DNA from 2 places in the Actinacidiphila sp. DG2A-62 genome. Region 2 is predicted to be linked to the other one. Evidence: predicted binding sites of a transcription regulator. Region 2 holds the regulator's gene; the other holds the start of a gene.

Region 1 (11,972 bases), 830 kb from region 2:
GGTCCCAGATGCTCAGGATTCCGGTCGCGACGGTGATGTGCCGCGTCGCGTCCAGCACGCGGGCGGCCTGGCCGACGGACGGGTTGCTGCCGAGCCACAGCGTGCCGAAGCCCAGCTCCTCCGCCTCCGCGGCGGCCTCCTCGTACTCCGGCGTCCAGGCGTCCTCCGCCTGCGCGTACACCCACGCGCCGGTCCACAGGCCGAGCCTGCCGATGCGTTCACGCTGCCGCTGTGCCATTGCCGTACTCCTCGGTGATCGTCCGCGGGCCGTCGCGCGGGCCGTGCCGCGCGCCCTGCCCCCGTCCTAACGCACCGGGTTCCGTTTTCCGTCCCGCCACGGCCGGGCGCGCGCGTCGCGTCCGTCCGGACCGGGGACGAGGACGATCACCTGGACGATCAGGCGCACGTCGGCAGCGGCCCCGGCGGGCGTCCGGAGCGGGGCGGGTGCCGGAGCGGCAGCGGTGTCCCCCGGAGCGTCCACCGGAGCGCCGGACGCCGGCGCGGTTCGGGACGCCGACGCGGCTCCGGACGCCGGCGCGGTTCCCTGCGCGGCCTCCGCGCCCGGCGGCTCGGCCAGGTGGACGACGCCGCGGTCCCCCCGCCCGGCCCGGTCCGCGCGCCCGGCGCCCCGCGCGCCGCGCCCGTCCGCCGCGCCGCGACCGTCCCGGACGCCACGCGGGCCCTGCGTGCCCCGCGTGCGACGCGCCCCGCAGGCGGGGCACGGCGCGCCACCCTGATCCTCCCGCGCTCCCCCCACGTCGGACCCGTCCCGCGCGTGCTGCGCGTCCCGCACATCCTGCGCGTCCCGCACGTCCTGTGCGTCCAGCACGCCCCGCGCGGTCCGCGCGCCCGACGCGCCGGGCGCGTCGCAGCCCAGGCACCGCGCGCCCGGGTTCTCCCGCGCTCCCCATGCGCGTTACGCGTCCTGCGCGTCCCGCGCGGGGCTCGTGCCCGGCCGGCGGGCCGGTGCGCCGCTCCACGGTGCGACGTCTGCGTCGGTCACCTCGTGCCTCCCCTGCGTCCGGCCCCGCGGCTGCGGGGCGGTCGTTCCCAGCACAGCGCGGCGGCGGGACGCGGTGAGATCGACAGCCGGGCCGCGTAAGCGGTTTGCGCGTCGTGCAAGCGCCCTGGCCGGGCGGCGGCCACGCGCCTACCGTGGAAGCTCCGGCGTTCGGCGTGGTGGGGAGGCCGCGGTGCTCGTCGACACGTTCTGGAACAGCGCACAGCCGCGCGCTGGCCGCGCAGCGGCGTCCGGGCGCGCTGATCCGGCTGGCCCGGCTGCGGCGCGGGTGGACGCTCGCCGACCTCGGCGGCCGGATCGGCTGCTCGGCGGCCACCGTGTCCCGGCTGGAACGCAGCACCCGCATCGCCGACCTCGACCTGGTCCACCGTGCCGCCGTCGCGGCGGGCGTGCCCAGACCCGTCCTGATGACTTCCCTTGCGCCACCGCCCGAAGGCACGGCCGCGACCACTATTGTGACGGCCAGTCCGCGTGACGCCGAGGAGGACTCCATGCGCCGACGCACGCTGCTCACCGCCACTGCCGCGGCCGGAGCGGTCGGGCCGGCCGTACTGATGGCCGGGCTGGACGAAGCGCTCGCCGCGACTCCGGCGGCGACGGGGGCGGGTGGGCCGCTGGACGGCCGGCTGACGGCCGCGCGGGCGCTGTTCGACACCGGGGCGCACCGCCGGCTGCTGGCCGCGCTGCCGGGCCTGATCGCCGACGCGCACGCCGCGGCGGCGACGCGCGCGGGGCTGGACCAGGCGCGGCTGTCGGCGGTGTACAGCCTGGCCACCGCGGTGCTGAGCAAGATCGGATCGTACGACCGGGCGCGGCTGACCGCGGACCGGGCGCGTACCTGGGCCGAGGTGTCCGGCTCGCCGCTGGCCGCGGCGGCGGCCTGCCGGGAGCTGTCGATCGTGCTGCGCCACCAGGACCAGGGCCCGGCCGCCCAGCGGCTGATGGTCCGGGCCGCGGCCGACGTCGAGGCCACCGGGCTGCGCGCCGGGGCGGCCTCCGCGGCGTACGCGCAGATGCTGTGCACCCTCGCGTACACCGCGGCACGCGGCGGGCAGCGGGCGGACGCGCTGGCGATGACCGAGGAGGCGCGGCGCGCGGCCCGGCGGCTGCCCGAAGTCGCGCCCACCGGCCGGCTGTTCACCATCAGCCCGGCCGCCGTCGACCTCTACGCCGTCGGCGTGCACTGGGCGCTCGGCGACGCCGGCGCGGCCCTGGAGGCCGGCAGGAACCTGCGCGCCGAGCAGTTCCCCACCCCCGAGCGCAAGGCCCGCATGGCCACCGACATGGCGCGCGCGTGGTGGGCGTGGCAGCGCCCCGCCCAGACCGCCCAGTCCCTGCTGACCGCCTACCGGGCCAGCCCCGCCGAGGTCCGCGACCGCCCGGCGATCCGCCGCATCGCCGACGACCTCACCTCCCGCCACCCCCGCACCCCCGGAGCCCGCGAGCTGCGCACCCTGCTGCACGCCCCGGCCTGACGTGGCGCGCGCCCCGGGCCGGGGCGGCGCACGGCGTCCGCCCTAGCGGCCGGCGTCGTACTTGCGGCGGCGCAGGCCGGCCCGGGTGAGGCGGGCGACGAGTTCCTTGCTGCCGATCTCGATCGCGCCGAGGCGCACCGCGTCGGCGTAGCGCGCGGCGGGGATGTCGTAGTGGTCGCGCTCGAAGGCGCGGGGCGGCGCGCCGAGGCGGGCGGCGAAGGCGTGCAGCTCGTCGTAGGAGAGGTCGCTGACCAGGTGGGACCACAGGCGGCCGTGGCCGGGCCAGGTCGGGGGGTCGATGTAGACGGACACCGGCGGCCTCACGCCCCCAGCGAGCCGAGCGGGGCGACCGCGTCGCCGCGCGCCTCGCACACCCAGTGCGGGTCCTCGCCGAGTTCGGGCTCGACGGCCAGCGCGTGCGGCTCCTCGCAGCGCGGGCACAGCGGCCAGCGCCCGCGGGTCTCCAGCAGGGCGTCCTGCACGTCCTGGGCGAGCAGACCGGGCACGTAGGGCGCGCCGTCCGGCCACTGCCGCAGCCACCAGCGGCGGCTGCTCACCGCGTCCTCCAGCAGCGAGACGACCTCGGGCTCCGCGACGCCGCGCGCGGCGAGGTCGGCGAGGACCAGGGCGCGGGCGCCGTGCATCACCGCTTCCAGCCCGGGGCCGGCGGCTTCCGCGCCGTCGCCGGGTTCCTGGGCGTCCCCGAAGCCCCGGCTCTCACCGGAGCCCCCCGGCGCGCCGCCGGGGTCCGGGCCGCCGCCGGGGCCGTCCGCGTGGCCCCGCTCCTCGGGGCCGCTCGTTCCACCGTCCATGCGGCCCATTGTCGCAAGCGCGGCCCCTTGACGGTGGGTCCCGCCTGAAAATACCTTTCACAAGGTGACCTATAGCGTGAAGGAAACTTTCCCCCCGAGCGTCCGCGCCCTCCGCGGCGTGCCCGGCGCGCCCGTCCTCCCCGTCACGCCCCCCGACCCGGGGGCCCTGGCCGCCAAGGTCCGCACCCTCGCCCCGTCGATGACGCGCTCAATGCAGCGCGTCGCCGAAGCCGTGGCAGGCGACCCGGCCGGCTGCTCGCACCTGACCGTCACCGCGCTGGCCGTGCGCACCGGCACCAGCGAGGCCACCGTCGTCCGCACCGCGCGGCTGCTGGGCTACCCCGGCTACCGCGACCTGCGGCTCGCCCTCGCCGCGCTCGCCGCCCAGCAGGCCACCGGCGCGCCGCCCGCGGTCACCGCCGACATCGCCGTCGACGACCCGCTCGGCGACGTCGTGGCCAAGCTCGCCGTCGAGGAGCAGCAGACCCTCGCCGACACCGCGGCCCAGCTCGACACCGGCCAACTCGACGCCGCGGTGGCCGCGTTGGCCGCCGCCCGGCGCACCGACGTGTACGGGATGGCCGCCTCCGGACTGGTCGCCCAGGACCTGGCGCAGAAGCTGCTGCGCATCGGGCTGATCGCGCACGCCCACGCCGACCCGCACCTGGCGGTCACCAACGCCGTCCAACTGCGCCCTGGCGACGTCGCGTTGGCCATCACCCACTCCGGCAGCACGCACGACGTGATCGAGCCGCTGCGGGCCGCCTTCGACCGCGGCGCGACCACCATCGCGATCACCGGGCGCGCCGACGGCGCCGTGACCCAGTACGCGGACGTGGTGCTCACCACCGCCAGCTCCCGGGAGAGCGAGTTGCGGCCGGCCGCGATGTCCAGCAGGACCAGCCAACTCCTCGTGGTGGACTGCCTGTTCATAGGCGTCGCCCAGCGCACCTACGAGGACGCCGCGCCCGCGCTGTCCGCGTCGTACGAGGCGCTCGCGCACCGGCACACCCCGCGGTCCGGCCGCGCCTGACCCTGTACCGCCGACCCCGCCGACCCCGCCGACCCCCGCTGATCCCCCACCGCACCTGACCAATGCGAGAAGGATGAACGAGCCGCATATGACCCAGTACACCGAGCTGCGCCGCGAGTTGGAGTCGCTGACCACCGAGGCGTTCCGGCCCGAGTTCGCCGAGATCGACCGGCTGCCCACGCTGGAGATCGCGCGGCTCATGAACGGCGAGGACCTCACCGTGCCCGCCGCGGTGGCCGGGCAGTTGCCCGCGATCGCGGCGGCCATCGACGGCATCGCGGAGCGCATGGCGCGCGGCGGCCGGCTGGTCTACGCCGGGGCCGGCACGGCCGGGCGGCTCGGCGTCCTGGACGCCAGCGAGTGCCCGCCGACCTTCAACACCTCGCCGGGACGCGAGGTGGTCGGCCTGATCGCCGGCGGCCCCGGGGCGATGGTCACCTCGGTCGAGGGAGCCGAGGACAGCAGCGACCTGGCCGGCGCGGACCTCGCCGCGCTGGGCCTGACCGCGGCCGACAGCGTGGTCGGCATCTCGGCGTCGGGGAGGACGCCGTACGCGGTCGGCGCGGTCGGTTACGCCAAGGGGGTGGGCGCGCTGACCGTCGGGCTGTCGTGCAACGCCGGCTCGCCGCTGGGCGCTGCCGCGGACCACCGCATCGAAGTGGTGGTCGGGCCCGAACTGCTCTCCGGCTCCACCCGGTTGAAGGCCGGCACCGCGCAGAAGCTGGTGCTGAACATGCTCTCGACGATCACGATGATCCGCCTGGGCAAGACCTACGGGAACCTGATGGTGGACGTCCGCGCGTCCAACGAGAAGCTGCGGGCGCGCTCGCGGCGGATCGTCGCGCTGGCGACGGGGGCGGGGGACGCGGCGATCGAGGCGGCGCTGACCGCGACGGACGGCGAGGTGAAGCCCGCGATCCTGATCCTGCTGGCGCAGGTCGACGCGGGGGCCGCCGCGCGGCTGCTCGACGAGTCCCACGGACACCTCCGCGCCGCGATCGAGGCGGCGGCCCCCGCGGAGTGAGCGCGTGACGTCAACCCCCCTGGGGGCGGGGGGAACGGCGCCCCCGCAGCTGAAGCCCGGCGCAGCCCGGGGCTGAAGCCCGGCGCTGCCGGGACGCGGAACGGCGCCCCCTCCCTGGCGGGAGGGGGCGCCGTTCCCGGAGCTGTCCGAGCCGGAGGCTCAGAAGTCCATGTCGCCGCCGGGCATGCCGCCCGGCGCAGCCGCCGGCGCCTTCTCCGGCTTGTCCGCGATGACCGCCTCGGTGGTGAGGAAGAGCGCGGCGATGGACGCCGCGTTCTGCAGCGCGGAGCGGGTGACCTTCGCCGGGTCGATGATGCCCTCGGCGATCATGTCGACGTACTCGCCGGTGGAGGCGTTGAGGCCGTGGCCGACGGGAAGGTTGCGCACCTTCTCGACGATCACGCCGCCCTCCAGGCCGCCGTTGACCGCGATCTGCTTCAGCGGGGCCTCCAGCGCGAGCTTGACCGCGTTGGCACCGGTCGCCTCGTCGCCGTCCAGCTCCAGCTTCTCGAACACCGCGGAGGCCTGCAGCAGGGCCACGCCGCCGCCGGCGACGATGCCCTCCTCGACGGCCGCCTTGGCGTTGCGCACCGCGTCCTCGATGCGGTGCTTGCGCTCCTTGAGCTCCACCTCGGTGGCCGCGCCGGCCTTGATGACGGCCACGCCGCCGGCCAGCTTCGCCAGGCGCTCCTGGAGCTTCTCGCGGTCGTAGTCCGAGTCGCTGTTCTCGATCTCGGCGCGGATCTGGTTGACCCGCCCGGCGACCTGCTCGCTGTCGCCGGCGCCGTCCACGATGGTGGTCTCGTCCTTGCTGATGACCACGGTGCGGGCGCGGCCGAGCAGGTCCAGGCCCGCGTTCTCCAGCTTCAGGCCCACCTCCTCGGAGATGACCGTGCCGCCGGTGAGGATGGCGATGTCGCCCAGCATGGCCTTGCGGCGGTCGCCGAAGCCCGGGGCCTTGACGGCGACGGACTTGAAGGTGCCGCGGATCTTGTTGACCACCAGGGTGGACAGGGCCTCGCCCTCGACGTCCTCGGCGATGATCAGCAGCGGCTTGCCGGACTGCATGACCTTCTCCAGCAGCGGGAGCAGGTCCTTCACCGCGGAGATCTTGGAGTTGACGATCAGGATGTACGGGTCGTCGAGCGACGCCTCCATCCGCTCCAGGTCGGTCGCGAAGTACGCGGAGATGAAGCCCTTGTCGAAGCGCATGCCCTCGGTGAGCTCCAGCTCCAGCCCGAAGGTCTGCGACTCCTCGACGGTGATGACGCCTTCCTTGCCGACCTTGTCCATGGCCTCGGCGATCAGCTCGCCGATCTGGGTGTCGGCGGCGGAGATGGAGGCGGTGGAGGCGATCTGCTCCTTGGTCTCCACGTCCTTGGCCTGCTCCAGCAGGGCGGCGGAGACGGCCTCGACGGCCTTCTCGATGCCGCGCTTGAGGGCCATCGGGTTGGCGCCCGCCGCGACGTTGCGCAGGCCCTCCTTGACCAGGGCCTGGGCCAGGACGGTCGCGGTCGTCGTGCCGTCGCCGGCGACGTCGTCCGTCTTCTTCGCGACCTCCTTGACCAGCTCGGCGCCGATCTTCTCGTACGGGTCCTCGAGCTCGATCTCCTTGGCGATGGACACGCCGTCGTTGGTGATCGTGGGGGCGCCCCACTTCTTCTCGAGGACGACGTTCCGGCCCTTGGGGCCGAGGGTGACCTTGACGGCGTCGGCGAGCTGGTTCATCCCGCGCTCGAGACCGCGCCGCGCCTCCTCGTCGAACGCGATGATCTTGGCCATGTGAAGTGGTCCTCCCGGGACGGAAATTACTGCAGGACCGCGCAGTGCCCGCGACGGACGGCCGCCGGCCACCGGATCGGTCCGGCGTCCGGCGGGCCTCACGACCCGGTCCGAATGGCACTCTCATGCGTAGAGTGCTAACGCCAATGATTAGCACTCACCCCCTGGGAGTGCAAGCGCCCGCGGCATCCCCGAGGCCGCCCCGGAGGCCGCGGACCGCCGGCGCGCGGACCCGCCGAGGACCCCCGCGACACCCGCGCGCCCGCACCGGCCGGCCGCGGACGGGCCGGGCCGGGACGCACGGCGGGCCCGCACCCCGAGGGGATGCGGGCCCGCCGGCGTGAAGCGCCGCGTCGATGGCCGAACGCGCCGGGATGCTCAGCCTGCCAGTCGGACCATGTCCGCCTGCGGCCCCTTCTGACCCTGCGAGATCTCGAACTCGACTCGCTGGCCTTCCTCCAGGGTGCGGTAGCCGTCCATCTGAATCGCGCTGTAGTGGACGAAGACATCCGCACCACCGTCGACCGCGATGAAGCCGTAGCCCTTCTCCGCGTTGAACCATTTGACGGTGCCCTGAGCCATTCCTAACTCCCCTATTGCTGGCCCTATCGCGGCCCCGCACTTCGCGGGCCCGGGTCAGACCTCACCCCCCGTTGCACCCCTTACCGGCGGACCGGTGAGGACAGTGGGGGGCGTGCGCCGGAACGCGTCGACCGCGGCTGAATGTATCTGCACGGATGCCCACCGCAACAGGTCAATTGGACGAGAATTCTTGGCGTGACCGATCGGATATGCCCCGAGAAAAAACGATAATGCGGGTCAACTCGGACCGGACAGATTACCGTAAAAGGTATTTATAGAACGTGAATTTGGCGATAAATCGCCGCACTGGTTCATCGGCCCACCGCAGTCCCCCAGCAGTTGCCCGGGGCAACTGTACAGGGATTCAACCATGTGCCGAACGCGCGGGCGCCCCGCCCACCCGGGGGTGGACGGGGCACCGTCGGACGCGTGCGGAAGCCCGTTCAGCCGCCGGCCACCGCCGGAATGATCGACACGCTGGCGCCGTCGGGGACCGCCGTGGCAAGGCCGTCGGAAAAGCGGACATCGTCGTCATTGACATACACGTTCACGAAACGCCGCAGCTTTCCGGCGTCGTCGAGAACGCGCGCCGAAATGCCCGCGTGATTCTTCTCCAGCGACTCGATGACCTCGGCGAGGGTCGCGCCCTCGGCCGGGACCTCCGCCTGTCCGCCGGTGTAGGTGCGCAGGATCGTGGGGATACGTACGGAAGCACTCATGCGAGGCCAGCCTCTCGGAACGCGTCAAGGGTGGGACGGATGACAGCGGTCGGCCCGGTGGTGGGCGCCACCGCGTCGAGGGTCTTCAGACCGTCGCCGGTATTGAGCACGACGGTCTCGGTGGCCGGGTCCAGCTGCCCGGTCTCGACGAGCTTCTTCAGCACGCCGACGGTCACCCCGCCCGCGGTCTCCCCGAAGATGCCCTCGGTGCGGGCCAGCAGCTTGATCGCGTCCACGATCTGCGCGTCGTCCACGTCCTCCACCGCGCCGCCGGTGCGCCGGGCGATGTCCAGGACGTACGGCCCGTCGGCCGGGTTGCCGATCGCCAGCGACTTGGCGATGGTGTCCGGCCGGACCGGGCGGACCACGTCGTGGCCGGCCTTGAAGGCCGCCGAGACCGGGGAGCACCCCGCAGCCTGGGCGCCGAAGATCTTGTACGGCTTCTCCTCGACCAGGCCGAGCGCGATCAGCTCCTTGAGACCCTTGTCGATCTTGGTGAGCTGGGAGCCGGAGGCGATCGGCACCACCAGGTTGTCCGGCAGCCGCCAGCCGAGCTGCTCGGCGATCTCGTAGGCCAGCGTCTTGGAGCCCTCGCCGTAGTAGGGCCGCAGGTTGACGTTGACGAAGCCCCAGCCCTCGCCGATCGGGTCGCCGATCAGCTCCGAGCAGAAACGGTTCACGTCGTCGTACGAGCCCTCGATGCCGACCAGCTCGCCGCCGTAGACCGCGGCCATGACGACCTTGCCGGCCTCCAGGTCGTGCGGGATGAAGACGCAGGACCGGAAGCCCGCGCGGGCGGCGGCGGCGCCGACCGCGCCGGCCAGGTTGCCGGTGGAGGAGCAGGACAGCGTGGTCAGGCCGAAGGTGCGGGCGGCCTCCAGGGCGATGGCGACGACGCGGTCCTTGAAGGAGTGCGTCGGGTTGCCGGAGTCGTCCTTGACGTGCAGGCCGCCGGTGATGCCCAGCTCGCGGGCCAGGTTGTCGGCCCTGACCAGCTTGGTCCAGCCGGGGTTGAGGTTCGGCCGGTCGGCGACGTCGGCGGGCACCGGCAGCAGCGGGGCGTAGCGCCAGATGCTGGTGGGGCCGGCCTCGATCCGGCGGCGCAGCGCCTCGGGGTCGCCGAGCGGCAGGTCGTAGGCCACTTCGAGCGGCCCGAAACACTCCTGGCAGGCGAAGATCGGGCTGAGCGGGAAGCGGGTGCCGCACTCGCGGCAGGACAGGGCCGCGGCGGGTCCGAACGGTGCGGGGGCGGCGTCGGTGGAGGTGTGCGCGCCCGCGGCGGCGGGCTCCCCGGAAGGAGCGCCGGAGGCGGCGGCGGGAACGTGGTCGACTGTGTGCGCAGCCATGGTGGCGAGGCCCTTTCTCCTCATCTTCCTCGCGCCGCACGTCGCGTGCGCGAGCCGGAATTGGCACCTTCCCCACCGTGTGACCTCGCGGTCGGCGGGAGGGTTGCCGGGGCTTCAACGGGCCGTTCCCTCTGCCCCTCTGGATGAGCGGTATGCAGTTGTCGGCGCACGACCCCGGCATGCGGTCGCCGTACGCGTTGTTCAAGACTGTAACCGACGAACCGGGCAGCCGAGCAGGCGGGTCCGTACCGCGAGACGCCGGCCCGGCCGGGGACACCGGCCATAGCAGGGAGATGCGCACGTGCTCGATGAGGTGGAGCGTTGGCTGGAGCGCCGGTCGTGGTCGGCGGCCGACCGGCCGCTCGACGCGCTGCTGGCCGCCAAGCGCGCGGCGGGCGAGCGCGGCACCGTCAGCGTGGTGCTCCCGGCGCTGGACGAGGAGGCGACGGTCGGCGCGATCGTCGCGGCGGTGCGCCGCGACCTGATGAGTGAGCGGATGCCGCTGGTGGACGAGCTGCTGGTGGTCGACTCCGGGTCGCGCGACGGCACGGTCCGGGTCGCGGCGGACGCGGGCGCCCGGGTGGTCTCCCGCGACGAGATCCTGCCGCGGCTGCCGGCCGAACCCGGCAAGGGCGAGGTGCTGTGGCGGTCGCTGCTGGTCACCCGCGGCGAGATCGTCTGCTTCGTGGACGCGGACCTGCGCGAGTTCGACTCGCGCTTCGTGTCGGGGATCGTCGGGCCGCTGCTGACCGAGCCGTCGGTGCAGTTGGTCAAGGCGATGTACGACCGGCCGCTGGAGACCGGCGGGACGGTGGTGCCGGCCGGCGGCGGCCGGGTCACCGAGCTGGTGGCGCGGCCGCTGCTCAACCTCCACTGGCCGCGGCTGGCCGGCTTCGTGCAGCCGCTCGGCGGGGAGTACGCGGCGCGGCGCTCGCTGCTGGAGCGGCTGCCGTTCCCGGTCGGCTACGGGGTGGAGCTGGGCATGCTGATCGACGCGCTGGGCCTGGTCGGTCTGGACGCCCTCGCCCAGGTGGACGTGGGGGTGCGGCACCACCGGCACCAGGACGGGCAGGCGCTGGGGCGGATGGCGGCGGCGATCTACCGCACGGCGCAGCTGCGGATGGCCCGCGGGCACCTGGTGCGGCCCCGGCTCACGCAGTTCGCCCGTGCGGGCGGGGCGTTCGTGCCGGCCACGTACTCCGTGGACACGGAGGAGCGCCCGCCGATGCGCGAGGTCCCCGAATACCGCGACCGCCGCGCGGCATAGCTCGCCCCGCGGCGCTGCGTTTCTCCGGGCGTGGCGCCCCCGGCCGGCTCGGCGCCGGGCTTCGCCCCCCAGGGGCGCGGGGAACTGCTCCCCCAGACTCCGTCCGGGAGGTACCCCCAGCAACCCATCTGCGGCCCGCAGGTCGCCGCCGTCCCGAAGGGGCAGATCGGTCCGATCCGGACCACCGGCCGGTGGACGGTTGAGCGCGCAGTTCCCCGCGCCCCTGAACTCAGCGTCGCGCTGGCGCACGGTAGGCCGCGCCCCTGCGGGCCTGACGCCCAGCGTCCGGCTGACGCACCGCGGGGTGTGCGTGGGAAAGGTCAGCGCCCAGCGCCGAGGCGGGAGGTTTGAGGGGTGGGGCGGGTGGCTAGGCACTGGGCATGGAGGGAACGCAGCGCACCGCTGCCGTGCTGGTCGCATCGAACCGTGGTCCGGTCTCGTACACCGTGGAGCCGGACGGCCAGGTCAGCAGAAGGCGGGGCGGCGGCGGCCTGGTCTCGGGCCTGAGCGCGATCGGCCCGGAGGCCGGCGCGCTGTGGGTGTGCGCCGCGCTCTCCGACGGCGACCGCGAGGCGGTGCGCCGAGGCGTCACCGAACCCGGCTCGCGGATGATCGACGTGGCGCCGGAGGTCTTCGCCGCCGCGTACAACGGCATCGCCAACTCCGTGCTGTGGTTCGTCCACCACATGCTGTACCAGACGCCGCTGGAACCCGTCTTCGACGAGGACTTCGAGGCCCAGTGGGCGGCGTACGAGGCGTACAACACCGCGTTCGCCGACGCCCTCGCGCAGGAGGCCGCGGACGGCGCCGCGGTGCTGGTGCAGGACTACCACCTGGCGCTGGTGCCCGCGCTGCTCCGCGAGCGCCGCCCCGACCTGCGGATCGGCCACTTCTCGCACACGCCGTGGGCG
Region 2 (11,972 bases):
GGGACCAGCCGAGGGCGCGGCAGACGCCGATCTTCCAGTCCTCGCCGCGCGGGACCCGGGGCCATCCGGGGATGCCGACCGAGGCCGGCTTCACCGCCTCCCACACGTCGATGTAGGGGTGGCCGACGACCAGGACGTCCGGGCCGGTGACCGAGGCGGCGATCCGCGACTCCTTGGAGCCGGGGACCAGGTGGTCCACCAGGACGCCGAGGCGGGCCCCCGGGCCCGGGCCGAAGGACTCGACCACGGCCGGCAGGTCGTCCACGCCCTCCAGATACTCCACGACGACGCCCTCGACCCGCAGGTCGTGGCCCCAGACGCGCTCGACCAGCTCGGCGTCGTGCCGGCCCTCGACGTAGATCCGGCCCGCCCGGGCGACCCGGGCCGTGGCGCCGGTGACCGCGATCGACCCGGACGCCGACAGCAGCGGGCCGCGCGGCGCGGGGGCCGCGGCCCGCGGGCGCACCAGCGTCACCGGCTTCCCGTCGATCAGGAAGCCGCGCGGGGTCATCGGGAAGACCCGCAGCTTGCCGAACCGGTCCTCCAGGGTGACGGTGAGCCCCTCGGCGGTCTTCTCCACCCGCACCACGGCCCCGCAGAAGCCCGTCGCGGCCTCCTCGACCACCAGGTCCCGCTCGGCGGCCACCTCGGGCGCGGGCGCCTGCTTCTTCCACGGCGGGGTGAGATCGGCGTCGTAACTGCGGCTGCGCATGGGGGAGATCGTAGCCAGGGCCGCCCGGCCGGTCGCGGTACCGTGCCGGTCGCCTCCCCGGCGGGTCGGCCCCGCCGTCCGCGCCGCCGCGCATCGCCACGCCGCGCCGCCGCGCATCGTCACGCCGCGCCGCCGCGCATCGTCACGCCGCGCCGCCGCGCATCGTCACGCCGCGCCGCCGCGCCGCCGCGCATCGCCGCGCCGCCCCGCCCCTCCGCTACCGCGGCCCCGCGCCGAACCTCCGCGCCAGCGCGTCCCGCTGCTCCCGGACGAACCGCGCGTCCACCACCGCGCCGTGCCCCGGCACGTACCGCGCGGTCTCCCCGCCCAGCGCCAGCAGCGCGTCCAGCGTGCCGGGCCAGCGGGCCGGGACCGCCGCGTCGTCGGCCTGCGGGTCGCCGGACTCCTCGACCAGGTCGCCGCAGAAGACCACCGCCGGGTCGCTGGCCGTCGCGCCCGGCACCAGCACCACCAGGTCGTGCGCGGTGTGCCCGGGACCGGGGTGCACCAGCCGCACCGGCCGCTCCCCGAGGTCGAGCGCCAGCGCGCCGTCGACCGTCGTGTCCGGCACGGCGAGCGAGCGCGCCGCCGCCGCGGCCTCCTCCGGGCCGACGCCGTGCCGCACCGCGTCCGCGCGCAGCGCCTCCCGCTCCCCGGCGAGGTACGCCGGCAGCGCCCGGTGCCCGTACACCCGCGCCCCGGGCAGCGCCGCCGCGCCGAGAACGTGGTCGAAGTGGCCGTGGGTGAGCGCCACATGGCTGACCGGGCGCCCGGTCAGCGCCGCGGCCTGCTCCGCCAGCTCCGCGCCCTCGCGCAGCGTCGACCCGGTGTCCACCAGCAGCGCCGCGTCCGCGCCCACCACCAGCCCCACCGTCACGTCCAGGAACGGCAGCCGCCGCCGGGCCACCCCGGGGGCCAGCTGCTCCCACACCGAGTCCCCGGACGGGCCGTCCCGGCCGGCCCCGCGCGTTCTCGTCGACATCCACGGGGGCGACCGTACCGCCCCGAGGATGACCGAATACGGAGCCGCTCTTGCCGAGCCCTCGCCGCCTCGCCGTACACTGGCTGCGGGAAAGCTGGCACTCGAAACCGCGGAGTGCCAGGCAGCAGGTCCGGGACCCGCGGCTGGAGGTGCGCGATGCTCAGCGAACGCAGGCTTGAGGTGCTGCGTGCCATCGTCCAGGACTACGTCGGCACCGAGGAGCCGGTCGGCTCCAAGGCGCTGACCGAGCGGCACCAGCTCGGCGTCTCGCCCGCCACGGTGCGCAACGACATGGCCGTGCTGGAGGAGGAGGGCTACATCGCCCAGCCCCACACCAGCGCCGGCCGCATCCCCACCGACAAGGGCTACCGGCTCTTCGTCGACAAGCTCGCCGGCGTCAAGCCGCTGTCGGCCGCCGAGCGCCGGGCCATCCAGAACTTCCTGGACGGCGCGGTCGACCTGGACGACGTGGTCGGCCGCACCGTCCGGCTGCTCGCCCAGCTCACCCGGCAGGTCGCCGTCGTGCAGTACCCCTCGCTGACCCGCTCCTCGGTCCGCCACGTGGAACTGCTCTCGCTGGCGCCCGCCCGGCTGATGCTGGTGCTGATCACCGACACCGGCCGGGTCGAGCAGCGGATCGTCGACTGCGCGGGCCCGGTCGGCGAGACCGTCCTGGCCGACCTGCGGGCCCGGCTGAACAGCCGGGTCGTCGGCCGCCGCTTCAGCGACGTGCCGCCGCTGGTGCAGGACCTGGCCGAGGGCTTCGAGCCCGACGACCGGCCGGCGGTGGCCACCGTGCTCGCCACCCTCCTGGAGACCCTCGTGGAGGAGAAGGAGGAGCGGATCATGCTCGGCGGCGCGGCGAACCTCACCCGCTTCAACCACGACTTCCCGCTGACCATCCGCCCGGTGCTGGAGGCGCTGGAGGAGCAGATGGTCCTCCTCAAGCTCCTGGGCGAGACCTGGGACCCGTCGATGACCGTGCGCATCGGGCATGAGAATTTTCACGAGGGCCTCAATTCCACCTCCGTGGTGGCGGTCGGCTACGGTTCGGGCGACGAGGCAGTCGCCAAACTCGGCGTGGTCGGACCGACCCGCATGGACTACCCCGGAACGATGGGAGCGGTACGCGCAGTGGCACGTTACGTCGGACAGATCCTGGCGGAGTCGTAAGTGGCCACGGACTACTACGCCGTGCTCGGCGTGCGCCGCGACGCAGGACCGGACGAGATCAAGAAGGCGTTCCGCCGCCTCGCCCGCGAACTGCACCCGGACGTCAACCCGGACCCCAAGACCCAGGAGCGGTTCAAGGAGATCAACGCCGCGTACGAGGTGCTCTCCGACCCGCAGAAGAAGCAGGTCTACGACCTCGGCGGCGACCCGCTGTCCGCCGCGGGCGGTGGCGGCGGCGCGGGCGGCTTCGGGGCCGGCTTCGGCAACTTCAGCGACATCATGGACGCCTTCTTCGGCCAGTCCTCGCAGCGCGGCCCGCGCTCGCGGACCCGGCGCGGGCAGGACGCCATGATCCGGCTGGAGATCGAGCTGGACGAGGCGGCGTTCGGCACCACCAAGGACATCCAGGTGGACACCGCGGTCACCTGTGGCACCTGCAACGGCGAGGGCGCGGCTCCCGGCACCTCCGCGCAGACCTGCGACATGTGCCGCGGCCGCGGCGAGGTCTCCCAGGTCACCCGGTCCTTCCTGGGCCAGGTCATGACCTCCCGGCCGTGCCCGCAGTGCCAGGGCTTCGGCACGGTCGTGCCCACGCCGTGCCCGGAGTGCGCGGGCGACGGCCGGGTCCGCTCCCGCCGCACCCTCACCGTCAAGATCCCCGCGGGCGTCGACAACGGCACCCGCATCCAGCTGGCCGGCGAGGGCGAGGTCGGCCCCGGCGGCGGACCCGCCGGCGACCTCTACGTCGAGATCCGCGAGGTGCCGCACCCGGTCTTCCAGCGCCGCGGCGACGACCTGCACTGCACGGTCACCATCCCGATGACCGCGGCGGCGCTGGGCACGAAGTGCCCGCTGGAGACGCTCGACGGGCTGGAGGAGGTCGACATCCGGCCGGGCACGCAGTCGGGGCAGTCGATCCCGCTGCACCAGCGCGGCATCACCCACCTGCGCGGCGGCGGCCGGGGGGACCTGGTCGTGCACGTCGAGGTGCTCACGCCGTCCAAGCTCGACCCGGAGCAGGAGGAGCTGCTGCGGCGGCTCGCGCAGTTGCGCGGCGAGGAGCGGCCGACCGGTCAGTTCGCGCCCGGTCAGCAGGGCCTCTTCTCCCGCCTCAAGGACGCGTTCAACGGCCGTTAGAACGGCCTCCTGGCGTCTCCCGCCGCCCGGGTGCCGCCCGGATGCCGGGCTTCGGCGCCGCGGGGGCGCGGGGGAACTGCTCCCCCAGCACTCCGTCCGGGAGGTACCCTCACCGGCTCCCACGCGGGGGTTGGTCGCCACCGGCCCGAAGGGGCTGTGGCTGCCGATCCGGACCACCGGCCCGGTGGTGGGCTGAGCGCGCAGTTCCCCGCGCCCCTGGGGGGCAAGGTCCGGCGGGGGGAGGGCCGACGCCCTGCGTCGAGGGGGCCGGGGGCGCGTGACACCATGAGGTCATGGACGAACTCGCCGCGTTCTCGGCGTATCCGATCGTGCAGGCCCCGATGGCCGGCGGCGCGTCGAACCCCCGGCTGGCCGCCGCGGTGTCCGCGGCCGGCGGCCTGGGGTTCCTGGCCGCCGGGTACAAGACCTCGGAGGCGATGTACCAGGAGATCCGCCAGCTGCGCGACCTGACCTCGCGGCCCTTCGGCGTCAACCTGTTCATGCCGCAGCCGCCCACCGCGGACCCCTCGGCGATCGCCGTCTACGCCGAGCAGCTGGCCGGCGAGGCCGCCTGGTACGCCACCGCGCTCGGCGACCCGGACGTCGGCGGCGACGACGGGTACGACGCGAAGGTCGCGGTGCTGCTGGAGGACCCGGTCCCGATGGTGAGCTTCACCTTCGGCTGCCCCGACCGCGCGGTGCTCGACGCGTTCGCCCAGGCGGGCACCTTCACCGTGGTGACGGTCACCTCGCCCGCCGAGGCGCTGGCCGCGCAGTGGGCCGGCGCCGACGCGGTGTGCGTGCAGGGCGTGGAGGCCGGCGGCCACCAGGGCACGCACCGCGACGACCCGCTGTCCGACGGCGCCGGGATGGGCCTGCTCACGCTGGTCCCGCAGGTGCGCGAGGCCGTGCAGCTGCCGATCATCGCGGCCGGCGGGCTGATGCGCGGCGGCCAGATCGCCGCGGTGCTCGCGGCCGGCGCGGACGCCGCGTCGCTCGGCACCGCGTTCCTGGTCACCCCGGAGTCCGGCGCGAGCCCGCTGCACAAGAAGGCGATCACCGACCCGGTCTTCGCCCGCACCGAGCTGACCCGCGCGTTCTCCGGCCGCCCGGCCCGCGGTCTGCTCAACCGCTTCATGCGCGAGCACGGCCCCTACGCGCCGCCCGGCTACCCGCAGATCCACCACCTGACCTCGACGCTGCGCAAGGCCGCCGCCGCGGCCGGCGACCCGCAGGGCATGGCGCTGTGGGCGGGCCAGGGCCACCGGCTGGCCCGGGAGCTGTCCGCGGGCGCGCTGGTGGAGACGCTGGTCGCCGAGCTGGAAGCGGCCGGGGGAGCGCGTACGTGACCGCGCCGGTGTTCCTGGTCCCGGCGGCGTCCCTGGACGCGCTGACGGCCCCTCAAGGCCCGCACGGCTCCGGCGGCCCATACGGCCCAGCGGCCCCCGGCGGCTCCGGCGACGCCGCCGGCTTCCGCCCGCCCGCGCGGCTGACCCTGGACGGCCCGGAGGGCCGCCACGCGGTGTCCGTGCGCCGGCTCGCCCCCGGCGAGGAGGTCGTGCTGACCGACGGCGCCGGGCGCGGCGCCTACGGGACGGTGGCCGCGGCCGAGGGCAAGGACGTGCTGCACGTCGACGTCCGCGAGGTCCGCGCCGAGGCCCCGCCCGCGCCCTCGGTCACCGTGGTGCAGGCGCTGCCCAAGGGCGACCGCGGCGAACTCGCCGTGGAGACCATGACCGAGGCCGGCGTGGACGCGGTGGTGCCGTGGTCCGCCGCCCGCTGCGTCACCCAGTGGCGCGGCGAGCGCGGCGCCAAGGCGCTGGCCAAGTGGCGCGCCACCGCCCGCGAGGCGGCCAAGCAGTCCCGTCGGCTGCGCTTCCCGGAGATCGCCGAGCCCATGTCGACGCGCCAGGTGGCGCAGCTGCTGCGCGGCGCCGACTTCGCCGCGGTCCTGCACGAGGAGGGCTCGGCGCCGCTGGCCACCGCCGAACTGCCGCGCGCCGGCTCGCTGGTGCTGGTCGTCGGGCCCGAAGGGGGCGTGTCGCCGGAGGAGTTGGCGGCCTTCGCCGAGGCGGGCGCGCCGCCGTACCGGCTGGGTCCCACGGTGCTGCGCACCTCCACCGCGGGCGTCGCGGCGACCGCGCTGCTGCTGGCCCGCACCGGCCGCTGGTCCTGACCGCGCGTCAACTCCCGCGCGGCGCGCGTCACTCGCACGGGGACCCGTAGGGGCCGGTATCGGCCGTCCGGGGGATGGACCACGGTCCGTCACGGGCGCACCGTGGAGTGATGGTACGGAACGGGAAGATCTGGGCGGTCACGGCACTCACCGCAACCACCGCGGCCCTGCTGGTGGGCGCGTCGGGCTGCGACCCCGCCGACGGCCTCGCCGAGAGCTCGGTGTCGGTGACCACCGACCAACTGGCCACCCGCGCGCTGAAGAACGACCACGTGAAGGTCCAGTGGCTCTCCTGCGGCGCCTCGACCGGCGACCGCCGGGCCACGGTCGACTGCCTCGGCCGCACCGACGACCAGCGCAAGATCACCGTCAAGGGCACGGTGACCGAGCAGCAGGACGACACCTGCGTGCGCGGCCGGCTCACCGCCGAGGTGGCCGGGCGCACCGTCTTCGACGTATCCGGTCTGGGCCGGTGCGTCCACCGCACCGCGACGCCGAGTTGATCGAGGTTTTAGGGTGGTCGGGTGACGACGCATCCGAGGCCGCCGCAGCCCTCGTACCTCAGAAACCCGCACCCGCACGGCGACGTGATCGCCTTCACCGCGGAGGACGACGTCTGGGTGGCGCCGCTCGACGGCGGTCGCGCCTGGCGGGTCAGCGCGGACAACATGCCGGTCGGGCGGCCCCGGATCGCCCCCGGCGGCGACCTGATCGCCTGGACGTCCACCCGCGACGGCGCCCCCGAGGTGCACGTCGCGCCGCTGGACGGCGGCCCCGCCACCCGGCTCACCTACTGGGGCAACGCCCGCACCGCGGTGCGCACATGGACCCCGGACGGCCGGCCGGTGGTCACCACCGCCGCCGGCCAGGGCAGCCTGCGCCGCACCTGGGCGCGGCGACTGCCGCTGGACGGCGGCCCGTTCACCGTGCTGCCCTACGGCCCGGTGGGCGACGTGAGCTACGGCCCGGACGGCGCGGTGCTGCTGCAGTCGGTGACGATGGGCCGCGAGGCCGCGTACTGGAAGGGCTACCGCGGCGGCACCGCGGGCAAGCTGTGGCTCGACCCGGACGGCGGCGGCGACTTCCACCGGGTGCACGCGGACCTGGACGGCAACATCGAGTGCCCGATGTGGGTGGGGGAGCGGATCGCGTTCCTCAGCGACCACGAGGGCACGGGCGCGCTCTACTCCAGCCTGCCCGACGGCTCCGACCTGCGCCGGCACGGCGAGCCCGGGGAGTTCTACGCACGGCACGCCGCCACCGACGGCACCCGCGTGGCCTGGACCGCGGGCGGGCGGCTGCACCTGCTGGACGGCCTCGACGCCGGCCGGGAGCCGCGCGTCCTGCAGATCCGCCTCGGCGGCCAGCGCGGCGACCTCCAGCCCCACCCGGTGCGCGCCGCGCGGTACCTGGGCGACGCGCGGCCGGACCGGACCGGGCGCGGCAGCGCCGTGGAGATCCGCGGCACCGTGCACTGGCTCACCCACCGCGGCGGCCCGGCCCGCGTCCTCGCCGACACCGCCGGCGTGCGCGCCCGCCACCCGCGGGTCTTCCAGCAGGGCGCCGACCAGTACGTGGTGTGGGTGACCGACGCCGAGGGCGACGACGCGCTGGACATCGCGCCGGCGACCGGACTCGTGCCGCCCGCGCCCGCGACCCCCGCGCCGCCCGCCGCGGCCACGCCGGCCGGTGCGGCCCCCGACTCCGCCCCGGCGGGCGGCGATCCGGCCGCGTCCGCCGCGGACACCGCGTCCACCCCGGACACCGGCTCCACCCCGGACACCGGCTCCACCCCGGACACCGGCTCCGCCCCCGACGCCGCCCCCGCGCCGCGGCGCCTGGCCGCGGGCCGCCTCGGCCGCGTCCACGAGATCGAGGTCTCGCCCGACGGCCACCGCATCGCCGTCGCCTCGCACGACGGCCGCGTGCTGCTGGTCCAGACCCAGACCGGCGAGGTCCGCGAGGTCACCGCGGGCGCCGAGGGCGACTGCTCCGACCTGGCCTTCTCGCCCGACTCCGGCTGGCTCGCCTGGTCCCAGCCGGGCCCCGGGGGGCTGCGCCAGATCAAGCTGGCCGCCACCGCCGACCTCACCGTGGTCGAGGCGACGCCGCTGCGCTTCAACGACTTCGCGCCGGCCTTCACCGCGGACGGCCGGCACCTGGCGTTCCTGTCCGAGCGGGCCTTCGACCCGGTCTACGACGCGCACGTCTTCGACCTGTCCTTCCCCAACGCCTGCCGGCCGTACCTGATCACGCTGGCCGCGACCACCCCCTCGCCGTTCGGCCCGCAGCGCCACGGCCGCCCGTACGAGAACGAGGACGACGACGAGCCGGGCGCGGCCGGCGGCTCCGGCGACGGCGGCACCGGGCCCGGGGCCGGCTCGACGACGACGGCGAGGGCCGCGGCGACCAGGGCGACGACAAGAGCGTGCCCGAGCGCCCGCGCCCGACCACCGTCGACGCCGAGGGCATCGCCGACCGCATCGTGCCCTTCCCGGTCGAGGCCGGCCGCTACTCCGGCCTGCGCGCGGCCAAGGGCGGCGTGCTGTGGCTGCGCCACCCGCTGACCGGCATGCTCGGCTCGTCGCTGGCCACCCCCGACGCGCAGCCGCCGGACAGCGTGCTGGAGCGCTACGACCTCGGCCACCTGCGGGTCGAGGAGATCTCCGACGCCGCCGACGACTTCGCGGTCACCGGCGACGGCGCCAAGGTGCTGATCACCAGCGGCGGCCGGCTGCGGATCGTGCCCGCCGACAGCAAGTCCGACTCCTCCGACGACTCCGACGGCGCCGCCTCGGTCGACCTCGGCCGGGTCCGCGTCACCGTCCGCCCCGCGCAGGAGTGGCGGCAGATGTTCGACGAGACGCACCGCCTGATGCGCGACAACTTCTGGCGCGCGGACATGAACGGCCTGGACTGGGACGCGCTGGGCGAGCGCTACCGGCCGCTGCTGGACGCCGTCGCCACCCACGACGACCTGGTGGACCTGCTCTGGGAGCTGCACGGCGAACTGCGCACCTCGCACGCCTACGTCACCGGGACCGGCGGCTACCGCGACCCGCTGCACCGCCAGGGCCTGCTCGGCGCGGACCTGTCCCGCACCGAGGACGGCGCGTGGCGGGTCGACCGGGTGCTGCCGGGCGAGTCCTCCGACCCCGAGGCGCGCTCGCCGCTGGCCGCGCCCGGCGTCGCGGTCCGCGCCGGCGACCTGCTGCTGGCCGTGGACGGCCGCCCGGTCGACCCCGCGACCGGCCCCTGGCCGCTGCTGGTCGGCACCGCGGGCAAGCCGGTCGAGCTGACCGTCGCCCCGGCCGGCGGCGGCGCGGTGCGCCACGTGGTCGCGGTGCCGCTGGCCGCCGAGGAGGCGCTGCGCTACCACGACTGGGTCGCCGGCCGCCGGGCGCACGTCCACCAGGCGTCCGGGGGGCGGCTGGGCTATCTGCACGTCCCGGACATGGTCAGCAGCGGCTGGGCCCAGCTCCACCGCGACCTGCGGCTCGAAGTCGCCCGCGAGGGCCTGGTGGTGGACGTCCGGGAGAACAGCGGCGGCCACACCTCGCAGCTGGTGGTGGAGAAGCTGGCCCGCCGCATCGTCGGCTGGGACCTGCCGCGCGGCGGCCCGGTCTACAGCTACCCGCAGGACGCGCCGCGCGGCCCGGTCGTCGCCGTCGCCAACGAGTTCTCCGGCTCCGACGGCGACATCGTCAACGCGGCGGTGCGCGCGCTCGGCATCGGCCCGGTCGTCGGCACCCGCACCTGGGGCGGCGTGATCGGCATCGACAGCCGCTACCGGCTGGTCGACGGCACGCTGGTCACCCAGCCCAAGTACGCCTTCTGGCTGGAGGGCTACGGGTGGGGCGTGGAGAACCACGGCGTCGACCCGGACGTCGAGGTGGTGCACACCCCGCAGGACTCGGCGGCCGGCCGCGACCCGCAGCTCGACACGGCGATCGCGCTGGCGCTGGCCGCGCTGGAGGAGACCCCGGCCAAGACCCCGCCGCCGCTGCCGCCCGTGCCGCCCCGCCCGTAGCGCCCCGGCGTCCGTAGAGTCGTTCCCGTCGGGCCGCGCGGCGCCCGCGTACCAGAACCCGTACGCGGGCGCGCGCGCCCGGACGCCCGCACCCGAACACCGAGCACCCCAGCACTCCCAGACCCCAGCACCTCAAGACCCAGAAGACCCCAGCACCCGAGGAGCATCCGCCATGGCGGGAGAGCCGCAGGCCGACTGCCTGTTCTGCAAGATCGTCGCCGGGGAGATCCCCGCCACGGTCGTCCGCGAGACCGCGACGACGGTCGCCTTCCGCGACATCGCGCCCAAGGCGCCGACCCACGTCCTGGTGATCCCCCGGGTGCACTACCCCGACGCGGCCTCGCTGGCCGCCGGCGACCCGGGCGCGGCGGCGGACGTGCTGCGCGAGGCGGGCGAGGTCGCCGCGCAGGAGAAGATCGACGGCCACGGCTACCGCGTCGTCTTCAACACCGGCGCGGGCTCCGGCCAGACCGTCTTCCACGCGCACGCGCACGTGCTGGGCGGCCGCGACCTCACCCACATGGGCTGAGGGACCGCCGGTGCGCGAACTCGTCGTCCTCGGCACCGCGAGCCAGGTGCCGACCCGGCAGCGCAACCACAACGGCTACGTGCTGCGCTGGGACGGCGAGGGCATCCTCTTCGACCCCGGCGAGGGCAGCCAGCGGCAGATGCTGCACGCCGGGGTCGCCGCGCACGACCTCACCCGGATCTGCGTCACGCACTTCCACGGCGACCACAGCCTGGGCCTGGCCGGGGTGATCCAGCGGATCAACCTCGACCGGGTGCCGCACCCGGTCACCGCCCACTACCCGGCCTCCGGGCGGCACTTCTTCGCGCGGCTGCGGTACGCCACCGCCTACCGCGAGACCGCCGACCTGCGCGAGGAGCCCGTCGCCGCGGACGGCGTGCTGGCCGTGACGCCCGCCTTCACCCTGTCCGCCGCGCGGCTGTCGCACCCGGTGGAGTCCTACGGCTACCGGCTGGCCGAGCCGGACGGCCGCCGGATGCTGCCGGACCGGCTCGCCGCGCACGGCATCACCGGTCCGGCGATCGGCCGGCTCCAGCGCGAGGGCGCGCTCGGCGGCGTCACCCTGGACGAGGTGAGCGAGCACCGGCCGGGCCAGAAGGCGGCGTTCATCATGGACACCCGGCTGTGCGACGCGGTGCCCGAACTGGCCGCGGACTGCGACCTGCTGGTCATCGAGTCGACCTTCCTCGACGAGGACGCCGGGCTCGCCGCCGAGTACGGCCACCTGACCGCCGGACAGGCCGGGGCGGTGGCCCGCGACGCCGGCGTCCGGCACCTGGTCCTCACCCACTTCTCGCAGCGCTACGGCGACCCGGCCGCGTTCGCCGACCGGGCCCGCGCCGCCGGCTTCGCCGGCGAACTCACCGTCGCCGCCGACCTCGTGCGCGTCCCGGTCCCGCGGCGCCGCTGAGGGCCGCGGGACCGGCGCGGGCACGCCGCCCGGGGATGCCGTGCCGGGACGCGGGCGCGACCGGTGGACGCCCCTGCCGGGACGGGCCGTTACGGCAGGAAGTACATCGGGTTCGGCAGCTTGTACGCGTGGTCCGCGTGGCCGCCGCTCAGGTCGCTGTACTGGTCGCCGAAGTTGGCGACGATGTCGTAGCCGAGCGACTCGATGTGCGCGCGGGTGCCGGACTTGTACTCGACCGTGGTGCAGGTCGCGCCGCAGGAGAGGTACGCGGGCGGGTTGGCGCTGTTCTTCAGGTACAGGTGGGCGGAGTCGGAGGGCGCGCG

Evidence for each region. Region 2 encodes HrcA, which represses chaperone genes, less so after heat shock. Its sites were predicted from a motif close to TTNGCACTCNGNNNNNCNGAGTGCNAA; they were not measured.
Region 1: a site for HrcA is predicted at 7,262-7,288, ahead of groL (chaperonin GroEL). Genes of this name have one in related genera too.

Annotation. Positions count from the first base shown of each region.
Region 1 covers NZ_JAYMGI010000002.1:3,448,798-3,460,769, forward strand. The annotation lists gene VSR01_RS15060 (TIGR03620 family F420-dependent LLM class oxidoreductase) at 1-238, opposite strand, end outside; gene VSR01_RS15065 (helix-turn-helix domain-containing protein) at 1,180-2,496, shown strand; gene VSR01_RS15070 (DUF4031 domain-containing protein) at 2,539-2,808, opposite strand; gene VSR01_RS15075 (hypothetical protein) at 2,817-3,140, opposite strand; gene VSR01_RS15080 (MurR/RpiR family transcriptional regulator) at 3,373-4,341, shown strand; gene murQ (N-acetylmuramic acid 6-phosphate etherase) at 4,430-5,365, shown strand; gene groL (chaperonin GroEL) at 5,525-7,147, opposite strand; gene VSR01_RS15095 (cold-shock protein) at 7,526-7,729, opposite strand; gene VSR01_RS15100 (ubiquitin-like small modifier protein 1) at 8,173-8,448, opposite strand; gene thrC (threonine synthase) at 8,445-9,818, opposite strand; SAM riboswitch class I at 9,812-9,944, opposite strand; gene VSR01_RS15110 (glucosyl-3-phosphoglycerate synthase) at 10,096-11,061, shown strand; partial or broken gene VSR01_RS15115 (alpha,alpha-trehalose-phosphate synthase (UDP-forming)) at 11,442-11,972, shown strand, end outside.
Region 2 covers NZ_JAYMGI010000002.1:2,623,507-2,635,478, reverse strand. The annotation lists gene VSR01_RS11755 (DUF3097 domain-containing protein) at 1-712, opposite strand, end outside; gene VSR01_RS11750 (MBL fold metallo-hydrolase) at 930-1,694, opposite strand; gene hrcA (heat-inducible transcriptional repressor HrcA) at 1,851-2,867, shown strand; gene dnaJ (molecular chaperone DnaJ) at 2,868-4,004, shown strand; gene VSR01_RS11735 (nitronate monooxygenase) at 4,298-5,353, shown strand; gene VSR01_RS11730 (16S rRNA (uracil(1498)-N(3))-methyltransferase) at 5,494-6,180, shown strand; gene VSR01_RS11725 (hypothetical protein) at 6,291-6,683, shown strand; partial or broken gene VSR01_RS11720 (S41 family peptidase) at 6,768-10,210, shown strand; gene VSR01_RS11715 (histidine triad nucleotide-binding protein) at 10,383-10,739, shown strand; gene VSR01_RS11710 (ribonuclease Z) at 10,750-11,649, shown strand; gene VSR01_RS11705 (HAD family acid phosphatase) at 11,739-11,972, opposite strand, start outside.